One region of the Arthrobacter sp. J156 genome, then DNA from elsewhere that is predicted to be linked to it. Evidence: riboswitches for the same ligand, from Rfam matches in the RefSeq annotation. Region 1 holds a riboswitch; each other region holds the start of a gene.
The links. A riboswitch is a leader RNA that binds a small molecule or an ion and turns the genes downstream of it on or off. The one in region 1 is predicted to bind S-adenosylmethionine.
Positions count from the first base shown of each region.

Region 2: another riboswitch for S-adenosylmethionine. It lies ahead of AC0QR5_RS09770 (methylenetetrahydrofolate reductase); the one in region 1 lies ahead of sfnG (dimethylsulfone monooxygenase SfnG).
Region 3: another riboswitch for S-adenosylmethionine. It lies ahead of AC0QR5_RS11550 (OsmC family protein); the one in region 1 lies ahead of sfnG (dimethylsulfone monooxygenase SfnG).

Region 1 is NZ_CM149650.1:3,022,842-3,029,807, forward strand. Features, by position in the region: gene AC0QR5_RS13980 (CoA-binding protein) at 198-698, opposite strand; gene AC0QR5_RS13985 (O-acetylhomoserine aminocarboxypropyltransferase/cysteine synthase family protein) at 695-2,161, opposite strand; gene sfnG (dimethylsulfone monooxygenase SfnG) at 2,162-3,358, opposite strand; SAM riboswitch class I at 3,467-3,561, opposite strand; gene AC0QR5_RS13995 (histidine phosphatase family protein) at 3,723-4,274, shown strand; gene AC0QR5_RS14000 (ArsR/SmtB family transcription factor) at 4,306-5,295, opposite strand; gene AC0QR5_RS14005 (hypothetical protein) at 5,388-5,678, shown strand; gene AC0QR5_RS14010 (lipopolysaccharide assembly protein LapA domain-containing protein) at 5,695-6,186, opposite strand; gene AC0QR5_RS14015 (acetate--CoA ligase) at 6,252-6,966, opposite strand, start outside.
Region 2 is NZ_CM149650.1:2,142,566-2,149,531, reverse strand. Features, by position in the region: gene AC0QR5_RS09795 (IS256 family transposase) at 1-155, shown strand, start outside; gene AC0QR5_RS09790 (hypothetical protein) at 227-352, shown strand; gene AC0QR5_RS09785 (MFS transporter) at 358-1,677, shown strand; gene AC0QR5_RS09780 (hypothetical protein) at 1,613-2,605, opposite strand; gene AC0QR5_RS09775 (helicase HerA-like domain-containing protein) at 2,615-4,297, opposite strand; SAM riboswitch class I at 4,489-4,581, shown strand; gene AC0QR5_RS09770 (methylenetetrahydrofolate reductase) at 4,648-5,556, shown strand; gene metE (5-methyltetrahydropteroyltriglutamate--homocysteine S-methyltransferase) at 5,581-6,966, shown strand, end outside.
Region 3 is NZ_CM149650.1:2,525,287-2,532,252, reverse strand. Features, by position in the region: gene AC0QR5_RS11580 (APC family permease) at 1-1,226, shown strand, start outside; gene AC0QR5_RS11575 (hypothetical protein) at 1,148-2,014, opposite strand; gene AC0QR5_RS11570 (TetR/AcrR family transcriptional regulator) at 2,138-2,809, shown strand; gene AC0QR5_RS11565 (metallophosphoesterase family protein) at 2,858-3,364, opposite strand; gene AC0QR5_RS11560 (hypothetical protein) at 3,420-4,001, shown strand; gene AC0QR5_RS11555 (aldo/keto reductase) at 4,088-5,083, shown strand; gene AC0QR5_RS11550 (OsmC family protein) at 5,141-5,740, opposite strand; SAM riboswitch class IV at 5,782-5,898, opposite strand; gene AC0QR5_RS11545 (TetR/AcrR family transcriptional regulator) at 6,046-6,669, shown strand; gene AC0QR5_RS11540 (MDR family MFS transporter) at 6,666-6,966, shown strand, end outside.

The DNA.
Region 1 (6,966 bases):
ATGGGGTAGACCCCGTGGTCTGGGCGCGCACGTACTGTCTCGCCGACTTGACGTGAATTGGGCGGGGTGGGGCGGCCGGGAGCGTGGGCCGGGGCTGTTGACCGTGCGTTGTGGGTGGCCGGGCTGGGCGAGTCAGCGCCGAACCGTGGGCGCCGACGCGTGGGGCCCGGGCGGTGGGCCCGGGCCCCACGGCGTGCTCAGGCGAGGACCTGCCGCTTCGAGCTGATGACGCCGGTGTTGAAGCCGGCGAGGTGCAGCCCGCCGTGGAAGCGCGCGTGCTCGATCTTCACGCAGCGGTCCATGACGACGTTCAGGCCGGCGGCCTCGGCGTCCGCCGCGACCTGTTCGTGCCAGGACCCCAGCTGCAGCCACAGGGTCTTCGCGCCCGCGGCCTTCGCCTCCTCCAGGACGCCCGGCAGGTCGTCGTGCTTGCGGAAGACCTCCACCAGGTCGGGCGCCTCGGGCAGGTCGGCCAGGGACTTGTAGACCGGCTGCCCGAGGATCTCGTCCACCACCGGGTTCACGAAGTAGACCGTGTAGCTGGTGGAGGAGAGCAGGTACGTCGCCACGAAGTAGGAGGCACGGGAGGGCTTGTTGGACGCACCCACGATCGCGATCGAGCGCGTGTTGCGCAGGATCTCCAGGCGTTCCGGCGCGCTCGGCCCCGACCAGGTGCGTTCCGCGGTCGATGCGCTCACCGGTCCGCCTCCTTCCCCGCGTCGGCTGCGGATCCGGGCGCGGCTCCCGCGCCGGAAGCGACCCCCGCCGGGACGGCACCCGGGCGGGCCGAGGGGATGACGCAGGCCTCGGCGTCGTACTCCGGGGCCGCGAAGGCCGAGGCGTCGAAGCCCTCCGGCTCCCCGCCGGCCTCCGGCTCCCGCTGCGAGGCGTCGAGCGCCTGGTCCAGGTCCCAGAGGATGTCCTCGACGTCCTCGAGCCCCACGGACAGGCGGATCAGGTCGCCCGGGACGCCCGCGGCCACGAGCTGCTCGGCCGTGAGCTGCTGGTGCGTGGTCGACGCCGGGTGCAGCACCAGGGTGCGCGCGTCGCCGATGTTGGCCAGGTGGCTCGCGAGCTGCAGCGCCTCGATGAAGCGCGCCCCGGCCTCGCGGCCCCCGGCCACGCCGAAGCTGAACACTGAGCCGACGCCGAGCGGCAGCAGCTCCTGCGCGCGGGCGTGCTGCGGGTGGGACTCGAGTCCGGCGAAGTTCACATAGGACACGCGCGGATCGGCCTCGAGCCACTCGGCCACGCGGCGCGCGTTCGCCAGGTGCGCGTCCATGCGCTGCGGCAGCGTCTCCACACCCTGCAGGAGCTGGAACGCGGACTGGGCCGGCAGCGACGGGCCGATGTCCCGCAGCTGCTCCGAACGCAGCTTGGTCAGGAAGCCGTACTCGCCGAAGTTGCCCCACCAGGACACGTTGCCGTAGCTCGGCACCGGTTCCGTCATGGTCGGGAACTTCCCGTTGCCCCAGTCGAAGCGGCCGGACTCGACGACGACGCCGCCGAGCGTGGTGCCGTGCCCGCCGAGGAACTTGGTGGCGGAGTGGATGACGATGTCCGCCCCGTGCTCGATGGGGCGCAGGATGTACGGCGGGGTGAGGGTCGAGTCGACGATGAGCGGGATGCCCGCTGCGCGCGCGACCTTCGCGAGGCCCGCCAGGTCCGCGATGTCGCCCGAGGGGTTCGCGACGACCTCGGTGTAGAGGGCCTTGGTGTTCTCCCGGATCGCGGCCGCGAAGTCCGCGGCGTCGTTGCTGTCCACGAACGTGGTGTCCACCCCGAAGCGGCGCAGCGTGACGTCGAGCTGGGTGATGGTGCCGCCGTAGAGCTTCGAGGAGGCCACGATGTGGTCCCCGGCCTGCGTCAGCGCGGCGAAGGTGATGAACTCCGCGGCCATCCCGGAGGACGTCGCCACGGCGCCGATGCCGCCCTCGAGGGACGCGATGCGCTCCTCGAACGCCGCCACGGTGGGGTTGCCGATGCGGGAGTAGATGTTGCCGTACTTCTGCAGGGCGAACAGGTTCGCGGCGTCGTCGGTGTCCTTGAACACGAACGACGTCGACTGGTAGATGGGCACCGCGCGGGCGCCGTGCTCGGCGTCGGGCGTGCCGCCGGCGTGCAGGGCGCGGGTGCGGAATCCGAACTGGTGGTCCGACATCTAGGCGGTGGCTCCTTCGAGGTGGGTTTCCGGCAGCAGCTCCGTGTTGAGCTCGGTGCCGTGGGCTCGGGCGAGGTCCGCCTCTAGCTCGCGGACGATCGGGAGGACCTCGCGGCCGAACGCGCCGAGCTCCTCCTGGAAGTGCAGGTAGCCGGTCAGGAGCAGGTTCACGCCGATCTTCTTGAACGCGATGATCCGCTCGGCGATCTGCTCCGGGGTGCCGATGAGCTGGGTGCGGAAGCCGTCGTTGTACTGGACCAGGTCCTCGAACGTGGAGTCCTCCCACATGCCCTTGCCGTCCTTCGTGGACTGCCCGGCCTCCTTCACGGCGGCGGCGAAGCCCTCGACGGCGGGGCGGTGGGCCTTGTCGATGATCTCGCGCAGCGTGTCCCTGGCTTCCGCCTCGGTGTCGCGGGAGATGACGAAGCCGTTGATGCCGAAGCGCGGCTTGGCGGCCGCGGTGCGCCCCCCGGACTCCGCGGCCTTGAGCACGCCGGCGATGTTGTCCTGGAAGCCCTCGAGCGAGCGGCCGTTGGAGAAGTACCAGTCGGCGGCGTGGCCCGCGGCGGCCTGCGCGGCGGTCGAGTTGCCGCCGAAGAAAATCTCCGGGTGGGCCCGGCCCGGCAGATCCAGCGGCGCCGGGTTCAGGGTGAAGTCCTTGATGTTGTAGTACTGCCCGGAGTGGCTGAAGCCCTGCTGGGTCCACAGGCCACGCAGCACGTTGATGAACTCCTCGGTCCGCACGTAGCGCTCGTCGTGGTCCAGCCACTCGAGGCCGAAGTTCACGAACTCGTCCTTGAGCCAGCCGGAGACGACGTTCACGGCCGAGCGGCCGCCGGAGAGGTGGTCCGCGGTGATGATGAACTTGGCCAGCACGCCCGGGTGCCACATGCCCGGGTGGACGGCCGAGATCACCTTGAGCCGCTCGGTGGCGCCGAGCAGGGCCAGCGAGAAGCTCGTGGCCTCGTGCTGCTTGTCCGCGCCGTAGCTCGCGGCGTAGCGGGTCTGGGTCAGTGCGTACTCGAAGCCGGAGTCCTCCGCGATGCGGGCCAGCTTCTTGTTGTATTCGAACTCCCAGTTGGTGCGCTGCTCGATGGTCGAGACCACGAGCCCACCCGAGACGTTGGGCACCCAGTAGGCGAACTTGAGCGGTGTTTCCAGGTCGGCGACCCGGCTGACGGCGGTGTTCTCGGTCATGTGGGGGACTCCTTCGATCCTTGGTCGGATGGCGTGCGGCGTAGGCGGTTCCCGGGCAACGGCGCACCCTCCGGCGGCGGGCCGTGCGGGGGAAGAAGGCTGGCGCGTTCTCCATCGCTTCTGGCAGGAGCACCGTTCCGGCGGATTCCGGAGGGTTGCTGCGGCGTCATCGATCCAGATCTCTCGGCCGCTCGGGATGGTTGACCTTCAGTGTGTCAGCGAGCCGCCGATCCATCAAAGAATGTTGAGCCGGATTGCGTCGTGCCGGGCGCGGGCCGAAGATCCTGCGACGGCGCGGCGGCCGGGTGCGTCACGGGACGACGGCGGGGCGCGGGCCGGGAGGTCCGCTGGCTACGCTGGGGGCATGGCACAACGCATCGTCCTGGTCCGGCACGGGCAGACCCCGTGGAACTTCGAGGGGCGCCTGCAGGGCCAGGTGGACATCCCGCTCAACGCGGCCGGCCGCGCGCAGGCGCGCCAGGCGGGGCGGCAGCTGGCGGAGGAGTACGACGCCGGATCCTGGGACGCGGTCGTCGCCTCGCCTCTGGGGCGGGCGGCGGAGACCGCCGCGATCATCGCCGCCGAGCTGGGCCTCGAGCCCGGCGAGCCCGAACCGGGCCTCGTGGAGCGCGGCTACGGCGAGGGCGAGGGTGTCGTCGTCACCGGGATGCCGCGCCCCGAGCTGGACGCGCTGCTCTCCACCGCGGAGCCGGAGGCCGAGGTGGTCGAGCGGGGCGTGCGCGCCTTGACCGGCTTGGCCGCCGCCCACCCGGGGCGCGGCCTCGTGGTGGTGGCGCACGGGACGCTCATCCGCCTCGTCGTCGGGCACTTGCAGGGCGCTCCGCAGGCCCGGCTCGAGAACGGCCAGGTCGTGGAGCTCGACCCGGCGTTGCTGCCGGAGCTTGACGCGGTCTGAGGACGCGCGGGGGATCGAGGGTCCCGTCGGGCTACGCCCCGGCGAGGAGCGCCTCGCCGACACCGGCCCTGCGGTAGAACACCTCGCGGCCGGAACGCAGGGGGACGGCCAGCCCGCCCTCGGACATGACCTTGAGGTGGCCGTTGACGGTGCCCGGGGCGAGGTCCAGGGCGCATGCGAGCTGCTTCGTCGTCATCGGGACATCCAGCTGGGCCAGGATCTGCGCCCGTGTGGATCCCAGCAGCCTCGCCAGGGGATCGCCCGGGGCCGCGCCGCTGGACTCCCAGAGCCGGCCCACTCCGCGGGGCGCGTAGGTCAACGTCGGCACGAACGGCGCCGTGTTGAGCACCAGGGTCTCCGGCCAGACGAACGCGTTGGGCACCAGGATCAGGCCGGCCCCGGGTTCAGGCGGATCGATCCCGTCGCAGCCCCGGATGACCTCGAGCCCGCTGGGCGTGCGGACGACGGACGGATGCAGCGTCTTGAACACGTCGCCGATGCCGCCGCGGGCCATCTGGGCCAGCCTCCAGTCGATGTCCTCGAGCAGCAGCGAGCGGAGCCGGGGCCACCAGCGCCGGACAGCCAGCTCCCAATACCACTGGAGTGCTCCGACGGCACGATCGACTGCGGTGTCGACGTCCTCGGCGAGTTCCTCGAGGACGCCACGGGCCCCGGTGTCTTCCTGCCGCCGGAGCAGGGCCGTCAGGTCCCGTTCCCACACGGAGGCCGGGACGGCGGCGACGGCCGTGAGCCCGTCGTGGAAGGTGTCCTGGCGTTCCGGCGTCGGGGTGAGCGAATCGGCCATGAAGCCTGAACGGGGAACGAGTGCGGCGAGGACGCGCAGGTGCCCTTGTGAGGCCGGGTCGTCCGCCGCCGCGAGCGCGCGCCGCGTGCACTCGATCCAGGGGCGGTGGATGGCGGTTCCCTGCTGGAGGGCGCGCAAGCTGGTCACCGTCTCCCACAGGGGAGAGGCCTCGAACCGGATCCGCGTCAGGTCCTCGCTCGTGAGCTTGATGTGCATGGATTCAGCGTATTCCCGGCCGGAACGTCTGACGAGGATTCGGCCAGGACCGAATCGTGGAGCGGGCCGGGCGTCCGGCGGACGCTGGGTCCATGACCACCTTCAGCAGCTCCCGTCGTTCCCCTGTCCCCGTCCATCACGGTGCGGCCGTCGGTCCGGCGACGCCCAGCGGCGGATCCTCCGCGGTCCCGCGTCCCGAGGGCGGGGCGCGCCGCCCGGCACACGCCGTGGACCGCTTCGGCGCGGTCGCCCGCCTCGTTGCGGCCGTGGTCCGGTTCTACCGGGTCAACGCCGTCCGGGCTGCCGCCATAGAATCCGAGCACCTGCGCCTGCGCGAGGACGGCCTCCGCCGGTTCACCGAGGCCTCCGGCGGGCGGCTCTGAGTCCGCGATCGGCGGATCAGCGCTGCTTGAGGGCCTTCCGGCGCTTGCGCCGCTGGGCGCGGAGCGCGATCAGGCGGGCCGCGCCGGCCATCGCCACGACGATGCCGCCGGCGACGGACGCCGCGACCACCGTCAGGCCCATGCTGACCGTGCCCTCCCAGGCGAAGAAACGCAGCGGCGCCGTCGTCTGGTTCTGCGCGACGAAGATGATGAGCAGCACCAGCAGGGCGAGCGCGATGATCGTCGTGGCCCAGATCATGCCCGTGCGCGTCGTCGTCTTGGCGTCGAAGTCGCCGTCGTAGTCGTCCTCGCCGGAGCCGTGCGGATCACGCTCGGCGGGCGGAATGACCTGCGTCGTCTCGGCGTCGTCCACGGGGCGGGTGGCTTCGAGGGCCCCGCTGCCGTCGGCGCCCGGAGTGCCGAGCGTGTCGAAGGGCGCGCCGTCGACCGCGTCGGGGTGCTTGTCCGGGTGGAGCGCGTCGTCGGATCCGGGGTGGGGATTGCTCACGGTGAACCTCGCTTCTGAAGTGTCGTCCGTTCCGAACCTACACCAGCGGGCACCCGCTCCTGCCGCTACCGCCCGGAGCGGCAGATCGCGTCGATCTCCGGAATGCACGGCTCGTTCTGCAGGCTCGTCGTGTCGCCGAGGTCCGTGCCCTCGAACAGCTGCGTGAGCAGCCGGCGCATGATCTTCCCCGAACGGGTCTTCGGCACGTCGGGCACGAACACGATGTCCCGCGGCTTGGCGATCGGCCCGATCTGCTCCGCCACGTGCGCCCGCAGTTCGCGGACGACGGCGGCGCGCGCCTCCTCGCGCCCGTCTCCCGCACCGCCCGGGGCGGGCCGCTCCCCGGAGCCGGGCTCCGGCGTCGTACCCCCTCCCGGGATGAGCGACTTGTCCCGCGGGACCACGAACGCCGTGGCCGCGTGCCCCGTCGTCGGATCCGCCGTCGGGCAGACGCCCGCCTCGACGACGGCCGGGTGGGAGACCAGCGCCGACTCGATCTCGATCGTCGAAAGCAGGTGCCCCGAGACGTTCAGCGCGTCGTCGGTGCGGCCCAGGATCCAGGTGTCGCCATCGTCGTCGAACCGCGCGCCGTCCCCGGCCAGGAACCAGCCCTGCTCCGCGTATTGTTCCCAGTAGGAGGTGTAGTAGCGCTCGGGATTGCCCCACACGGTCCGGGCCATGGCCGGCCCGGTGCGCGTGAGCACGATGTTCCCCTGCCGGCCGGGCGCGGTGCGGGTGCCGGATTCGTCCACGATGTCCGTCGCGACGCCGGGCAGCGCG
Region 2 (6,966 bases), 880 kb from region 1:
CCGAGCAGGCTGCGCTAAAGTGCCTGTATCTGGTCACCCGATCCCTCGATCCGACCGGTGCCGGCAAGACCCGATGGGCCGTGCGTTGGAAGCCCGCTTTGAACGCCTTCGCCATCACTTTCAGCGACCGATTCCCGGCCGCTGAAAGCTACTAAAAGAAACCGCCGGATACACCGTTAATGAGATAGTCCCGGTCCTCGCCGCCCTCACCGAGGCCGGCCGTGAGGTGCTCGACCGGGCGCGCCGACAGCGCGCCGCCTGGCTGCACCGGCGCGTCGACGAGCTCGACGACGGGGACCGCGCCGTCCTGGCCCGCGCCGCCGCGCTCCTGCAGGGGATGAGCGCCCAGTGAGCAGCATGTTCAGCTCCCTCGCCGTGCCCAACTACCGCCTCTGGGCCACGGGTGCCCTGGTCTCCAACATCGGCACGTGGATGCAGCGCGTCGCCCAGGACTGGCTCGTGCTCACGGTCCTGACGGACCACTCCGGGACCGCCGTCGGCATCACGACCGGCCTGCAGTTCCTGCCCATCCTCCTGCTCGGCCCCTACGCCGGGCTCATCGCCGACCGGCACGACAAGCGCCGGTTGCTCATGGCTACCCAGACGGCGATGGGCCTGTGCGCCCTGGTCCTGGGCCTGCTCGTGCTCACGGGCACGGCGGAGCTCTGGCACGTCTACGCCATCGCCACGGCCCTCGGCCTGGCCAGCGCGTTCGACGCCCCGGCCCGCCAGGCGTTCGTCTCCGAAGTGGTCGACGCGGGCCAGCTGCCCAACGCCGTCGCCCTCAACAGCGCCTCCTTCAACCTCGCCCGTCTGGCCGGCCCCGGCGTCGCGGGACTCGTCATCGCCTGGATCGGCACGGCCCCCGCGTTCCTCGTCAACGCCGCGAGCTTCGCAGCGGTCCTGCTCGCGATCGGCCGCATGGACGTCGCGGCGCTGCGCCCCTCGGCCCGGGCACCGCGGGGACGGCACCAGATCCTCGAGGGCGTCCGCTACGTCAAGGGCCGCCCCGACCTCGTGATGATCCTCGTCCTCGCGGGCATCATCGGCACGTTCGGACTGAACTTCCAGCTCACCAACGCCATGATGGCCACGGAAGTGTTCCGCGAGGGACCCGAGGCCTACGGCCTGCTCGGCACCGTGATGGCCGTCGGCACCCTGGCCGGGGCCCTGTGGGCGGCCCGCCGCGGACGCTTCCGCCTGCGCTACCTGCTCGGCGGGGCGGTCCTCTTCGGCGTCTTCACGATCGCCGCGAGCCTCATGCCTTCGTTCTGGTGGTACGCCGCCCTGCTGATCCCGGTCGGCCTGGCCTCGCTGACGTTCCTCAACAGCTGCAACACCTCGATCCAGCTCTCGGTCGAGCCGCGGTTCCGGGGGCGCGTCCTGGCCCTCTACATGGCCGTCATCCAGGGCGGGACGCCCATCGGGGCTCCGCTCGTGGGGTGGGTCGGGGAGACGTTCGGGGCGCGCTGGTCCGTCGGCGTCGGCGGCGGGATCGCGCTCGTCGCCGGGATCTGGGCGCTCGTCCTGGTGCGCCGGAGGATGCGGACGACGCCGGGGCCCGGTCCCGCGGGGACGTCCCCCGTGGACGGATCGGCCGAGGGGCGACCGGCTACTGGTCGACCGGCTGCGGGACGACCCGCAGGGAATCAGTCCCCACGGACAACGACGCCGTGAAGCCGAATCCGGCCTCCACGCTGCGCTCCTCCTTGAGGCCCGTCATGAGGTCCTGCTCGACGAGCGTGATGCGCGTGCCGACCTCGAGCGGGTTCAGCACCCAGCCGCCCTCGTGCGCCGCGACCTCGACCTTGGGATAGCCCACGATGTCCCAGTTGATCGTGGAGGCCTCGACGCGCGCGTTCGTGTCGTAGCTGAGCGGGCAGGCCGCCGGCTTGAGCACCTGCTGCTCGGCGCAGCGGTCCAGATAGGCCTTGAGCTCGGCCGAGATGTCGTCCGTGAGCGCCTGCGTGGGGCGCGTGACGAGGCCGAGGGGCGTCCGCACGCCCGACGGCGAGTTCACGATCCGGCGTTCCTCCGCGGCCTCGAAGTACTTCTCCTCGTAGCTGGCGGTGACGACGGCGGGCAGCAGGACGGGGAGGTCCTGGGCGCCGTCGGCGAGCGGGGAGGCGAGGCCGTTGACCGTGAACTCATTGGTGGTGTCGGCGGTGACGCGCAGGACCTGGGGGCCGGGGGAGACGAGCCGCCACCGGTCGAAGAAGAGCCATTCCGTCCCGGCGTGCTCGAGGCGGAACTGCGTCTGGTAGCGCCGGCCGTCCACGGAGTAGGCCGTGGTCACGGTCGCGTCGCCGCCCGCGGCGCGCTCGAGCGATTCGACCTCGAAGTCCTCGATCGCGGACGTCGCGGCGCGGAGCCCGTCGCCGTCCACGAGCAGGGCGTTGCCGTCCGGCGAGCCGGTGCCGAGCATCCCGAGCGCGAGCGCGCCCTCGCCGGCCTGCAGGTGCCCGAAGTAGTCCATGACGACCCGCTGTGGGCCGAACACGCGCTGGTTGACCTGCGTGATGGCGACCCCGACGCCGACGGCCACGATCATCACGGCCGAGAGCCATGCGGCGACGACCTTGACGAGGGGGGATCCGGAATTCACACCTCCACGTTACCGGCGGCGGCGCTTGGTGCCGAACATGCCGCGCATCAACTCCTTGCCGAGGGCCCCGGCGGCCTGCAGCGCGAAGTCCATGACGGGGTTCTGCTCCGGGACCCGGGAGGGCGCCGGGGCAGGGGCGGGAGCAGGCTTCGGGGACGACGACGGGGCCCGGCCTGGCGTCGTCGGCGGCAGCGTGCTGGGGCGGCCCAGGATCTCCTCCTCGATGCGCCGGGCCTCGGCGTCGATGTCCGCCTGGCTCTGCCCGCGTCCCGGGACGTGCCCCGCGACCGAGCCGCCGGTGGCCGGGGAGGAGGGCTCCGGCGTCGTACCCGGGGTCCCGGCCGCGCCCTTGAGCTTCTCGAAGGCCGACTCGCGGTCCACGGGCGTGCCGTAGACCTGCAGGAGGGCCGACTCCGCGACGACGCGCTCGACGACGGAGGCCTCCGACGCGCCCATCGTGGAGCGCGGGGACCACATCCGCGTCCACGCGACCGGGGTCGGTGCGCCCTTCTCGTTCATGACCGTCACGATCGCCTCGCCCGTGCCCGCCTGCGTGAGCGCCGCGCTGAGGTCGTAGTCGCTCACGGGGAACGTCGAGACGGTCGCCTTGAGGGCCTTGGCGTCGTCCGGCGTGAAGGCGCGCAAGGCGTGCTGAACGCGGTTCGCGAGCTGGCCCAGGACGTCGGCCGGGACGTCCTTCGGCGTCTGCGTCACGAAGAACACGCCCACGCCCTTGGACCGGATCAGGCGCACCGTCGTCGTGATGGATTCGAGGAAGGCCTTGGACGCGCCGCGGAAGAGCAAGTGGGCCTCGTCGAGGAAGAAGACGAGCTTGGGCTTCTCCGGATCGCCGACCTCCGGGAGCTCGGCGAAGAGGTCCGCGAGGAGCCACATGAGGAAGGTGGAGAACACGAGCGGCTTCTGCAGGAGCGTCGGCAGCTCGAGGCAGGAGATCACGCCGCGGCCGTCGGGGGCCGTGCGCAGCAGCTCCGCCGTGTCGAACTCGGGCTCGCCGAAGAAGCGGTCCAGGCCCTGGGCCTCGAGCGTGACGAGCTCGCGCAGGATCACGCCCGCCGTGGCCTTGGAGAGCCCGCCGAGCTCGGCCAGCTCCGCCTTGCCCGCATCCGAGGTCAAGTGCTGGACGACGGCGCGGAGGTCCTTGAGGTCGTAGAGCTCCAGCTCCTTCTGGTCCGCGTAGTGGAAGACGAGCTGGAGGCTCGACTCCTGGGTCTCGTTCAGGTCCATGACGCGGGACAGGAGCAGCGGCCCGAACGCCGAGACCGTGGCGCGCACCGGCACGCCGGTGCCGTCGCCGCCGAGCGCGTAGTACTCCACCGGGAAGTCCGCGGGCGACCAGTCCATGCCCACGCCCGCCGTGCGGGCCAGGAGCTTCTCGCCGCCGGCACCGGGGGTGGACAGGCCCGTGAGGTCCCCTTTCACATCCGCGAGGAACACGGGGACCCCGTTCTCGCTGAGCTGCTCGGCCATGACCTGCAGGGTGATGGTCTTGCCCGTGCCGGTCGCCCCGGCCACGAGGCCGTGCCGGTTCATCATCCCGAGCGGCAGGCGGACCTGCGCCTCGGGGTGGACCGCGCCGTCCACGACCGCGGCGCCGAGGCCCATGGAGGGGCCCTCGAAGACGTATCCGTTCCTGATGAGTTCGACGTGCTCCGCCGGAGTTCGCTTAGCCATGCCCCACAGACTACTTCCCCCACGCTCCCCGTCACACGCGCGTCATGTGACCCGGATCCGCCGGGGATGACGCGCCGACGGCCCGGCCCGCGCGGGCCGGGTCGTCACATCCGGACACATGCGGGACTGTGAAGCGCCCGCCGCGGCCGTGCTTGCCGCCCGGGGCACCGTGTGCCTTAGATGAATGCACCAACCCATCAAGAGCGGCCGAGAGATCTGGATCGACGACGCCGCAGCAACCACCCGGAGTCCCGGAACGGTGCTACCGCCAGAAGCGATGGAGACGCATCCACGTCCCGGCCGTCCCCGGGAGCCGCGGTGCACTCCCTTGCATACCGCGAGGAGGAACCATGTCCGAACCCCTGACGGCCAGTCCGCCGTCGTTGTCCTACGAGCTCTACCCGCCGCGGGACGCCGCGAGCCGCGAGACGGTCCTGGAGGCCGTCGAGGCGCTGCGCGCCACGGCCCCCGACTACGTCTCGGTGACGTACAACGGCACCGCCGAGCGCCGCGCCGCCTCGGTCGAGCTCATCACCCACCTGATCGAGAACACACGGCTGCGGCCCCTGGCCCACTTGACGTGCGTCGGGGAGACCCGGGCCTCGCTCGACGCCCTCGTCAGCCGGCTCGTGGGGCTCGGCGTCCGCGGCGTCCTGGCCCTGCGCGGGGACCTGCCCGCCGATCCGGGCGGGGACCGCGGCGAGCTGCCGTTCGCCCGCTACCTCGTGGAGCTCATCCGGCAGGTCGAGGACCGCCGCTCCGCGACGCTCGCGGCCGGCCGCCTGGCCATCGGCGTCGCCGCCTACCCCACGCGCCACCCCGAGTCGCCCTCGTTCCAGCACGACGTCGAGGTGCTCCTGTCCAAGGAGCGCTCCGGGGCGAACTTCGCGATCACGCAGATCTACTTCGAGCCCGCGCAGTACGCGGGGCTCGTCGCGGCCGCCCGGGCCGCGGGCGTGACGATCCCGATCGTGCCGGGCATCATGCCGGTCAACAGCGTGCGGCGCCTCCTGCGCCTCTCCGCGCTCGCCGGCGTCGCACCCGACGCGGCCCTGCTGTCCCGCCTCGAGGGGGCCCGGAGCGACGCCGAGCGGCGTGCGATCGGCGTCCAGGCGGCCGCCGCCCTCGCCCGCGCCGCGTTCGACGACGGGGCCCCCGGACTACACCTGTACACCTTCAACGACCCCCTCGGCTCGCTTGACGTCGTCCACGAGCTCGGGCTCGCCGGCGCCGGCCGGGCCCTCGCCCCCGCACTCTGACCCAACCCCACCCAGGAGGACACCATGACCACCACCCCCCGCTTCCCCGAAGCCACCATCCTCGGCTACCCCCGCATCGGCCCCGCCCGCGAGCTCAAGAAGGCCGTCGAGGCCCATTGGGCCGGCCGCCTCGACGAGGCCGGGCTGGACGCGGCCGCCGAACGGCTGCAGGAGGACACCGTCGCGCGGCTCGTCGAGCTCGGCCTGGACGCGCAGGACTCCTCGATCCCGGCCGACTTCGCCCTCTACGACCAGGTCCTCGACACGACCGCGGCCCTCGGCGCCCTGCCGCGCCGCTTCGCCGACCTCGCCGCCTCCGACGGTTCGGTGGACACGGCCGGCTACTTCACCCTGGCCCGAGGCGACGCCGAGCGGGCACCGCTCGAGCTGACCAAGTGGTTCGACACGAACTACCACTACCTCGTCCCCGAGATCGGACCGGACACCGCGTTCGCGCCGCTCGCCCACCGCCTGAGCTCGACCATCGCGCGCCACGCGGCCGCCGGTTCCGTGCTGCGCCCGGTCCTCGTGGGCCCCGTGACCTACCTCCTGCTGTCCAAGCCGGAGGACGGCGCGCCGGAGGGCTTCGACCCCCTGGACCGGCTCGACGACGCCGTGGCCGCCTACCGCGGGATCCTCGCCGGCCTCGCCGCTGCCGGCGCCGAGTGGGTCCAGCTCGACGAGCCGGCGCTCTCGACCGACCGCGGCGGCGCCCTCGCCGTTCCGGGAGGGGCGCTCGAGCGCGCCTACCGCGCGCTGGCCGCGGACGACGCCGGGGCCCGGCCCGCGCTGTTCGTCACCACGGGCTACGGCACGGCAGGGGACCCGCAGGCGCCGGGGCGCGCCCTGCGCGTGCTCGCCGAGGCGGGCGTCGAGGCGGTGCACGCCGACCTCGTCCGCGGGGCGCGGCCGGCCGGGGCCGAGCTGGCCGCGCTGGGCGGCACGCGCTTCGTCGCCGGGATCGTCGACGGGCGCAACGTGTGGCGCAACGATCTCGCGGCGTCCCTGACCCTGCTCGAGGAGCTCTCGGGCGCGGCGGGCGAAGCCTCCGTCGCGACGTCGACCTCGCTCTTCCACGTCCCGCACGACGTCTTCGCCGAGGAGTCCCTGCCCGCGCACCTGCCGTCCTGGCTCGCGTTCGCGGACCAGAAGGTCGCCGAGGTGCGGACCCTCGCCGCGGGCCTGGCCTCCGGGCCCGCCGGCGTGGAGCGCGAGATCGCCGAGGCGTCGGCCGCGATCGCCTCCCGCGCCGCGTTCGAGGGCGTGCGCCGTGAGGAGGTGCGGTCCCGGACATCGGCGCTGACCGCCGCCGACGTGGAGCGCGCACCCGCCGAGGAACGGGCCGAGGCGCAGCGCCGCCGGCTCGGCCTGCCCGTGTTGCCGACCACCACGATCGGTTCCTTCCCGCAG
Region 3 (6,966 bases), 500 kb from region 1:
CCGAGCTCTGCGCCGCGATGCCCAAGGCCGGCGGCGAGCACAACTACATCATGCGCGCGATGGGCCCGCGGCCGTCGTTCATCGGCTCGTGGGCGATCATCGGCGGCTACGTCACGATCGTGGCGTTCGAGGCCGTGGCGCTGCCGCGGACCGTTGAGTACATCGTGCCCGGGCTCAGCCAGGTCCCCCTGTGGACCGTGGCCGGCGACCACGTGCACCTGACCTGGGCGCTCGTCGGCGCCGTCGCCGCCGTCGTGATCACGTGGATCAACATCCGCGGCGTGAAGGAGGCCGGGATCGCGCAGAACTTCGTGGTGCTGTTCCTCCTGGCCATCGGCGCCGTCATGGTGGTCGGCGCGTTCACGGGCGGCGAGCCGGCCAACATGGAGCCGTGGTTCACGGGCGGGACCGCGGGGTTCTTCGCCGTGCTCGTCGTCGTCCCGTTCCTGTTCATCGGCTTCGACGTCATCCCGCAGTCCGCCGAGGAGGTCAACATCCCGGCCCGGCAGATCGGCCGGCTCGTGGTGCTCTCCGTGGTGCTCGCGACGGTCTGGTACGTCATGGTCATCCTGACCACGTCCTCCGCGATGCCGGCCGGCGAGCTGGCGGGGGCGGACATCGCCACCGCCGACGCCTTCGGCGTGCTGTTCGGCTCGGACATCATGGCCAAGGTCCTCATCGCCGGCGGCATCGCGGGCATCCTGACCTCCTGGAACTCGCTGCTGCTCGGCGCCTCGCGGCTGATGTTCTCGCTGGCCCGCTCCGGCATGCTCCCGGCCTGGTTCGGCCGCCTGCACCCCAAGTACTCCACGCCGCACAACGCCCTGATGTTCATCGGCGCGCTGAGCTTCATCGCGCCGTTCTTCGGGGCGGAGATGCTCGGCTGGCTCGTGGACTCCGGGGCGCCGAGCATCGTGCTGGCCTACACGCTCGTGGCCGTGTCCTTCCTGATCCTGCGCCGGCGCGAACCGGGCATGGACCGGCCGCTGCGCATCGGCGGCCGTGGCCAGGGCGGCATCGCGATCGGCATCGCCGCCGTGATCCTCGGCGCCGCGCTGTTCAGCCTCTACATGCCGGGCATGCCCGCGCAGCTCGGCCTGCAGCCGTGGATCCTGTTCGGCCTGTGGTGGGTCGTCGGACTCGTCTTCTACCTGCGCGTTCCCGGTGGGGTCGCGGCCGGGGAGGACGCGGAGGAGCGTTTGCTCGCGAAGCTGCGCGGCAAGTAGCCCGTGCCCGGTCCGGACTGCGGCGTCCGGTTCCGCGCAGTCCCGTCCTGCGGGGGCTCGTTTCGCGGCGCTCCGGCCCGTGGCGCCCCGGCCCGCCACGCCGCGACGGCGGCGAGCAGCAGGCCCGCGCACAGGACGGCGCCGTGGGCGATCCGCAGGCCGGCCGGGGCGAAGAACTGCGGCAGGTAGAGGGCCAGGGCGCTCCCGGCGAGGACCCCGCCCCAGCGCGCGAGGGGGCCGGAGCTCAGGAGCGCGCGGGCGAACTGGACGCCGACGACGGCGAGGCACGCCAGGCCCAGCCCGAACGTGGTCATCGCGAACGGCGCGTAGCGGAACGCGTCGGCGATGGACAGGACCGCCGGGTCGCCGGTGTCGACGGCGTAGCGCCCGAGCTCGTTCAGGCCGTACGCCTCCACCCCGTAGTAGGGCAGCAGGAGGACGACGGCGGTCCACGACCACGCTTCCATCGCCCGCCCCGGGCGCGGGGGTCCTTCGGAGACGGGGTGGGCGGCCCTGCCCGGGCCGGCCGTGCCCGAGCCCGCGGAACTCGTCCGGTCCGCGCCGGCAGCTCGGCTTCCGGCGGCGGCGCGGAGCCCGAAGGCCAACAGCGTGAAGCCGGCCATGCCCAGCGCGTGGGACGCGAGCCAGGCCGTCGAGGCGAAGTCCGCGGCGCCCTCGGGTCCGGCCTCGGGGCCGTAGGGGCGCAACGCCGGATAGAGGATGAAGGCCAGGCCGGAGGCGGCGTAGAACGCCGCGGTCGTGCGGTCCCGAGTGAGATGGCGGCGCATGGGCTGCCCTTTCTGTGAGCACTGCTCTCTATTGATGGTTCGAGTGTCCACCCGGCGTCGGCGAATTGCAAGAGCGGTGCTCACTTAAGTGACCGGTGATCCCGAATATGGCAAGCTGTCTCCATGCCCCAGGGACCCACGCCGCGGCAGCGCGCCCGCGCCGACAACATCGCCCGGATCAAGGAGCTCGCCCTCGGGCAGCTCGCCGAGTCCGGGGCAGCCGATCTCTCGCTCCGGGCGATCGCCCGCGAGCTGAACCTGGTCTCCAGCGCCATCTACCGCTACTTCCCGAGCCGCGACGAGCTCATCACCGCCCTCATCGTCGACGCCTACAACGACCTCGCCGCGTCCCTCGAGGCGGCCGGCTCCACGCGCGCCCCGCATCGCGTTCGGTGGTCGGCCGTCACCGGCGCCTTCCGTTCCTGGGCCCGGGAGCAGCCGCATCGATTCGCGCTGGTCTACGGCTCGGCGATCCCCGGCTACCGGGCCCCCGGCGACACGATCGAACCCGCGGCCCGCGTGGTCCGCGCCTTCTGCGCCCCGGCGGTCCGGGGTCCGGGCGCCCGGTTGCCGGGAGGGGCGGCGGATGGGCTGGCCGGGCAGCTCGACGTCTTCGCCGACGCCGTCGGCGTGGAGCGCGACCCCGATGCCGTGCTCGATCTCGCAGCGGCGTTCGCGAGGATGGTCGGCGCCGTCCAGCTCGAGCTCAACGGCCATTTCGTCGGCACCTTCGAGCCGGCCGACGCGCTCTTCTCCCGGTTCGCCGAGCGCGAGGCGGATGCGCTGGGACTCTAGCCCCGGCGTCGTCCTCCGCCGCCCCGCCCGTCCCCCGGCGCCCCGGGACTAGAGCCGGTCCACCGGCACGATCTCGACGTCCCGCAGCGCGCCCGCGTCGGCGACCGCCCGGAGGTAGGTGCAGGCAGGCTGGCGGCGGCGGTCGGTCGGGGAGCCGGGATTGAGCAGGCGCAGGCCCGTCTCCGCGACCGTGTCCCACGGGATGTGGCTGTGCCCGAACACCAGGACATCGGCGTCCGGGAACCGCTGCGCGCAGCGCGCCTCCCGCCCGCGCGCCGGCCCCGTCTCGTGGGTCATCGCGAAGCGGACGCCGTCGAGCTCGAAGCGCGCCGTCTCCGGCAGCCGCGCGCGCAGGCCGGGCCCGTCGTTGTTCCCCCACACGCCGATCAGGCGCCGCGAGCGCGCCTCGAAGGCGTCGAGCGTGGCCTCGTCGACCCAGTCACCGGCATGCAGGACCACGTCGGCGTCCTCGATCCGCTCCCAGAGCTCCGGGTGCAGTCCGCGGGCGCGCAGGGGCAGGTGGGTGTCGGCGACGATCAGCAAGCGGGTGGCCATGCCCCCATCGTGGCACGGGGCGCCGGGCGTCCGGGGCCCGCCTAGCATGGTGGGCATGGAGCGGACGACGGCGGAGCGCGCGGCCTGGTGGATCAGCGAGCTGTATGCGCCCGCCGTCGTCGCGACCGCGTACCTGCTGAGCCGGCCCCTCGTCGTGCCGGGCATCGGCTGGCCGCACGCCCTCGTCGCGGTCCTGTTCACCACGGTGCTGCCCTTCCTCGGGGTGCTGTGGTTCGCCCGCGGCGGCGTCGTCTCGAGCCGGCACATCCCCAAGCGGCGGCAGCGCTACTGGCCGTTCCTGACCTCCGGCTTCTCGATCCTCGGCGGGGTGTGGACGCTGCGCCTCATGGACGCGCCGGACGCGTTGTTCCTCGATCTCGGCGGGATCTTCACGGGGCTCGTGCTGTGCCTCGTCGCGAACGCGTTCTACAAGGTCTCCGTGCACACGGCCGTCGCGGTCTACGTGGCGCTGCAGTTCCTGGGGCCCGTGCCGGCCGTGGGGGTCGCCGGGCTCGCGGCGGCGGCCGCGGTGGGCTGGTCGCGCCACGTCCTGCGGGCGCACACCCCCGGCCAGGTGGCGGCCGGGGCGGCGATCGGCGTCGCGACGCACCTGCTCCGCACGCTCGTCTACGGCTGAGGCCCGCCGCCCCGGCCCCGCATCACGATCCCGATTTCCGTTGTTTGAGCGGCCCATCACCGCCCGGGAGTGGATAACGTGGGGGGATGGCGGGTGACGGATCGCGATTGGTGTTCGGCTGCATGGGACTCGGCGGCGGGTGGGACGACGCGCCGCCGGACGCCGGCGACCTGGCCACCGCCCACGCCGCGGTCGACGCGGCCCTCGAAGCGGGCATCACCCTCTTCGACCACGCCGACATCTACACGCGCGGCAAGGCGGAAGAGGTCTTCGGCCGGGTCCTCGCGGAGCGGCCCGGCCTGCGGGACGAGATCGAGCTGCAGTCCAAGTGCGGGATCGTGCTCGCGGGCCCCGACGGGTCGGGCGGCCGCTACGACTCCTCGCCCGCCGTCCTCACGGCCCGCGTCGAGGACATCCTGCGCCGGCTCGGGATCGAACGGCTCGACGCGCTGCTGATCCACCGCCCGGACCCGCTGACCCCGATGGAGGATGTCGCGGCCGCGTTCGCCGGGCTGCGGGACGCCGGCAAGGTCGGCCGACTCGGCGTCTCGAACATGTCGGCGGCCCAGATGCGCGCGCTCCAGTCCGCGCTCGGCGAGGCGCCGGCGGTCAACCAGCTCGAGATGGGCCTGCACCGGCGCGATTGGCTCGAGTCCCAGGTCCTCGTCAACCACCCCGAGGGCGCGGCGCTCTCCTTCCCCGAGGGCACGATCGAGTACTGCCGCGCGGAGGGCGTGGAGCTGCAGGCGTGGGGCGCACTGGCCCAGGGACGCTACTCGGGCAGGAGTACGACGCCGGAGCCCGGCCCGGGTGCCGCGCCCCGCCCCGGGAGCGGGGCGGCGTCGCCCGAGGAGGAGGCGTCCGGCGTCGTCCGGGAACTCGCCGACGGCCTCGGCTGCGCGCCCGAGGCCGTGGTGCTGGGATGGCTCATGCGCCACCCGGCCCGGATCCGCCCGGTCATCGGTACCACGAACCCGGCGCGGATCGCCGCGTGCGCCGGCGCGGAGCGGGCCGCCGCGGCCATGGGGGCCGTGGACTGGTACCGCTTGTGGACCGCGGCCCGGGGGCGCCCGCTGCCGTAGGGTCCCGCCGTCGTCCGGCCCGCCGCGGCTGCCCTGCCGCGGCCGCTCGGGCCGGCCTCAGTCGGCGTTGACCGCGAGCTCGACGCTGACGGGGGTCGGCCGGGCGAAGAGGTCCAGCACGGGGCAGCGCGCGTCGACGACCTGGTGCAGCTCCTCGTAGCGCTCGGGGGTTTCCGGCCCGTTGAGGTGAACGGTCAGGCGCACCGCCGTGAAGCCGGGGCGCGTGTCCGGATCGGCGCCGAAGATCCCGCGGACGTCGAGGTCGCCCTCCGCCGTGATCTCGAGCGAGTCGATCGCGACGCCGAGCTGGTGCGCGTAGAGCCGGTAGACCACGACCTGGCAGGACACGAGCGCGCCGAGGGCGTACTCGACGGGGCTCGCGTCCGAATCGTCGCCGGCCAGCGCGGCGGGCTCGTCGACGACGAACTCGTGGCGGCCCGCCGTGACGCGCGTGGCGACGGAGCGCTCCGAGACGCCGTGGGCGCGGTAGACGGCCTTCGCGTTGGCCGTGTCCTCGCCGATGCGGCCCGCCCAGAAGGACGCGGCGTCGTCGAGGCGGCGGGCGCGCTCGGCGTCGAGGTCGGTGGTCCTCGGGGTGGCGGATCCGGTGGGAGACTGCTGGCCGGTGCCCGCAGCCTGTTCTGTGGTGGAGGTCATGTTGGGTCCTGCCCTTCGCGTCGTGGCGCATGCGGGCGCGTGCGCCGTGCTTACGCCCGCCGCCGCGGCGGGCGTCGAATCGTCACCTGGGGCACCCCGCTACAGCGAGGAGGGTTGCCGCCCGACCGGCCAGGGCCTTCAGGTCGGGTCTCTTGATTCCTGGCCTCGAGTCTCACGCTCCGGCCCGGGCCGCGGCAAGGACTTCCGTCACGCGGGGTCACCTCGTCATCCGGCGTCACGGGAGGCGGCCAAGGTCACGTGGCCTGCAGTTGTGCAAAGATTGCACTGGTGCATAAACTGTACCCATGCATGATTCACCCCTGAGCCTGCGCGAGCGCAACCGCCTCGAGACCTGGCGGGCCGTCCACGAGGCGGCCTCGGCCCTCGCCCTCGAGGACGGCCTCGCCGCCGCCACGGTCGATTCGATCGCCCGCCGCGCCGGCATCTCCAAGCGCACGTTCTTCAACTACTTCCCCTCCAAGGAGGACGCCGTCCTCGGGATGCGCGCCCCCGAGCTCCGGCAGGAGTTCATCGAGCGCTTCCGCGCCTCGGACGCCGAGCTGCTCGAGCGCACCGTGCGGCTCATGGCGGAGGTCCTGTCCACCGTGGTCGGCGATGGGAGCCGCTTCGAGCGCCGCAAGGAGCTCGTCGGCCGCTACCCCGAGCTGCGCGGGCGCGTGGTCCAGCACCTCAACGACGCCGAGGTCCTCGTGGACTCGGCCGTCAACGACCGCCTCAGCGAGGACCCGGCCACCGTCTCCGCCGAGCTCGGCGAGGACCCCGCGGCCCGCCGCGCGCTGCTCATGGCCGCCGCCACGATCGTCCGCTTCACCTACCGCCAGTTCCCCGGCGCCCCGCTCGAAGAGCTCGGCGCCCACCTCGGCGAATCCACCGACGTCTTCAGAAAGGTCCTGCGTCCCCGGCCATGACCACTTCCACCACCACGCCCGGCACCACCGCGCAGCCGCCCGCCCCCGAGGCGGACCGCAAGAACCACCTCGTCCTGCTCTTCGGCGGCCTCATGGTCACCATGCTGCTCGCCTCCCTCAACCAGACCGTGCTCGCCGCGGCCCTGCCGACGATCGTCGGCGAGCTGCACGGCGTCGAGCACATGGCCTGGGTCATCACGGCCTTCATCCTGGCCTCGACCGTGATGATGCCCGTCTACGGCAAGCTCGGCGACATGTTCGGCCGCAAGCCGCTCCTGCTCTTCGCGATCATCGTGT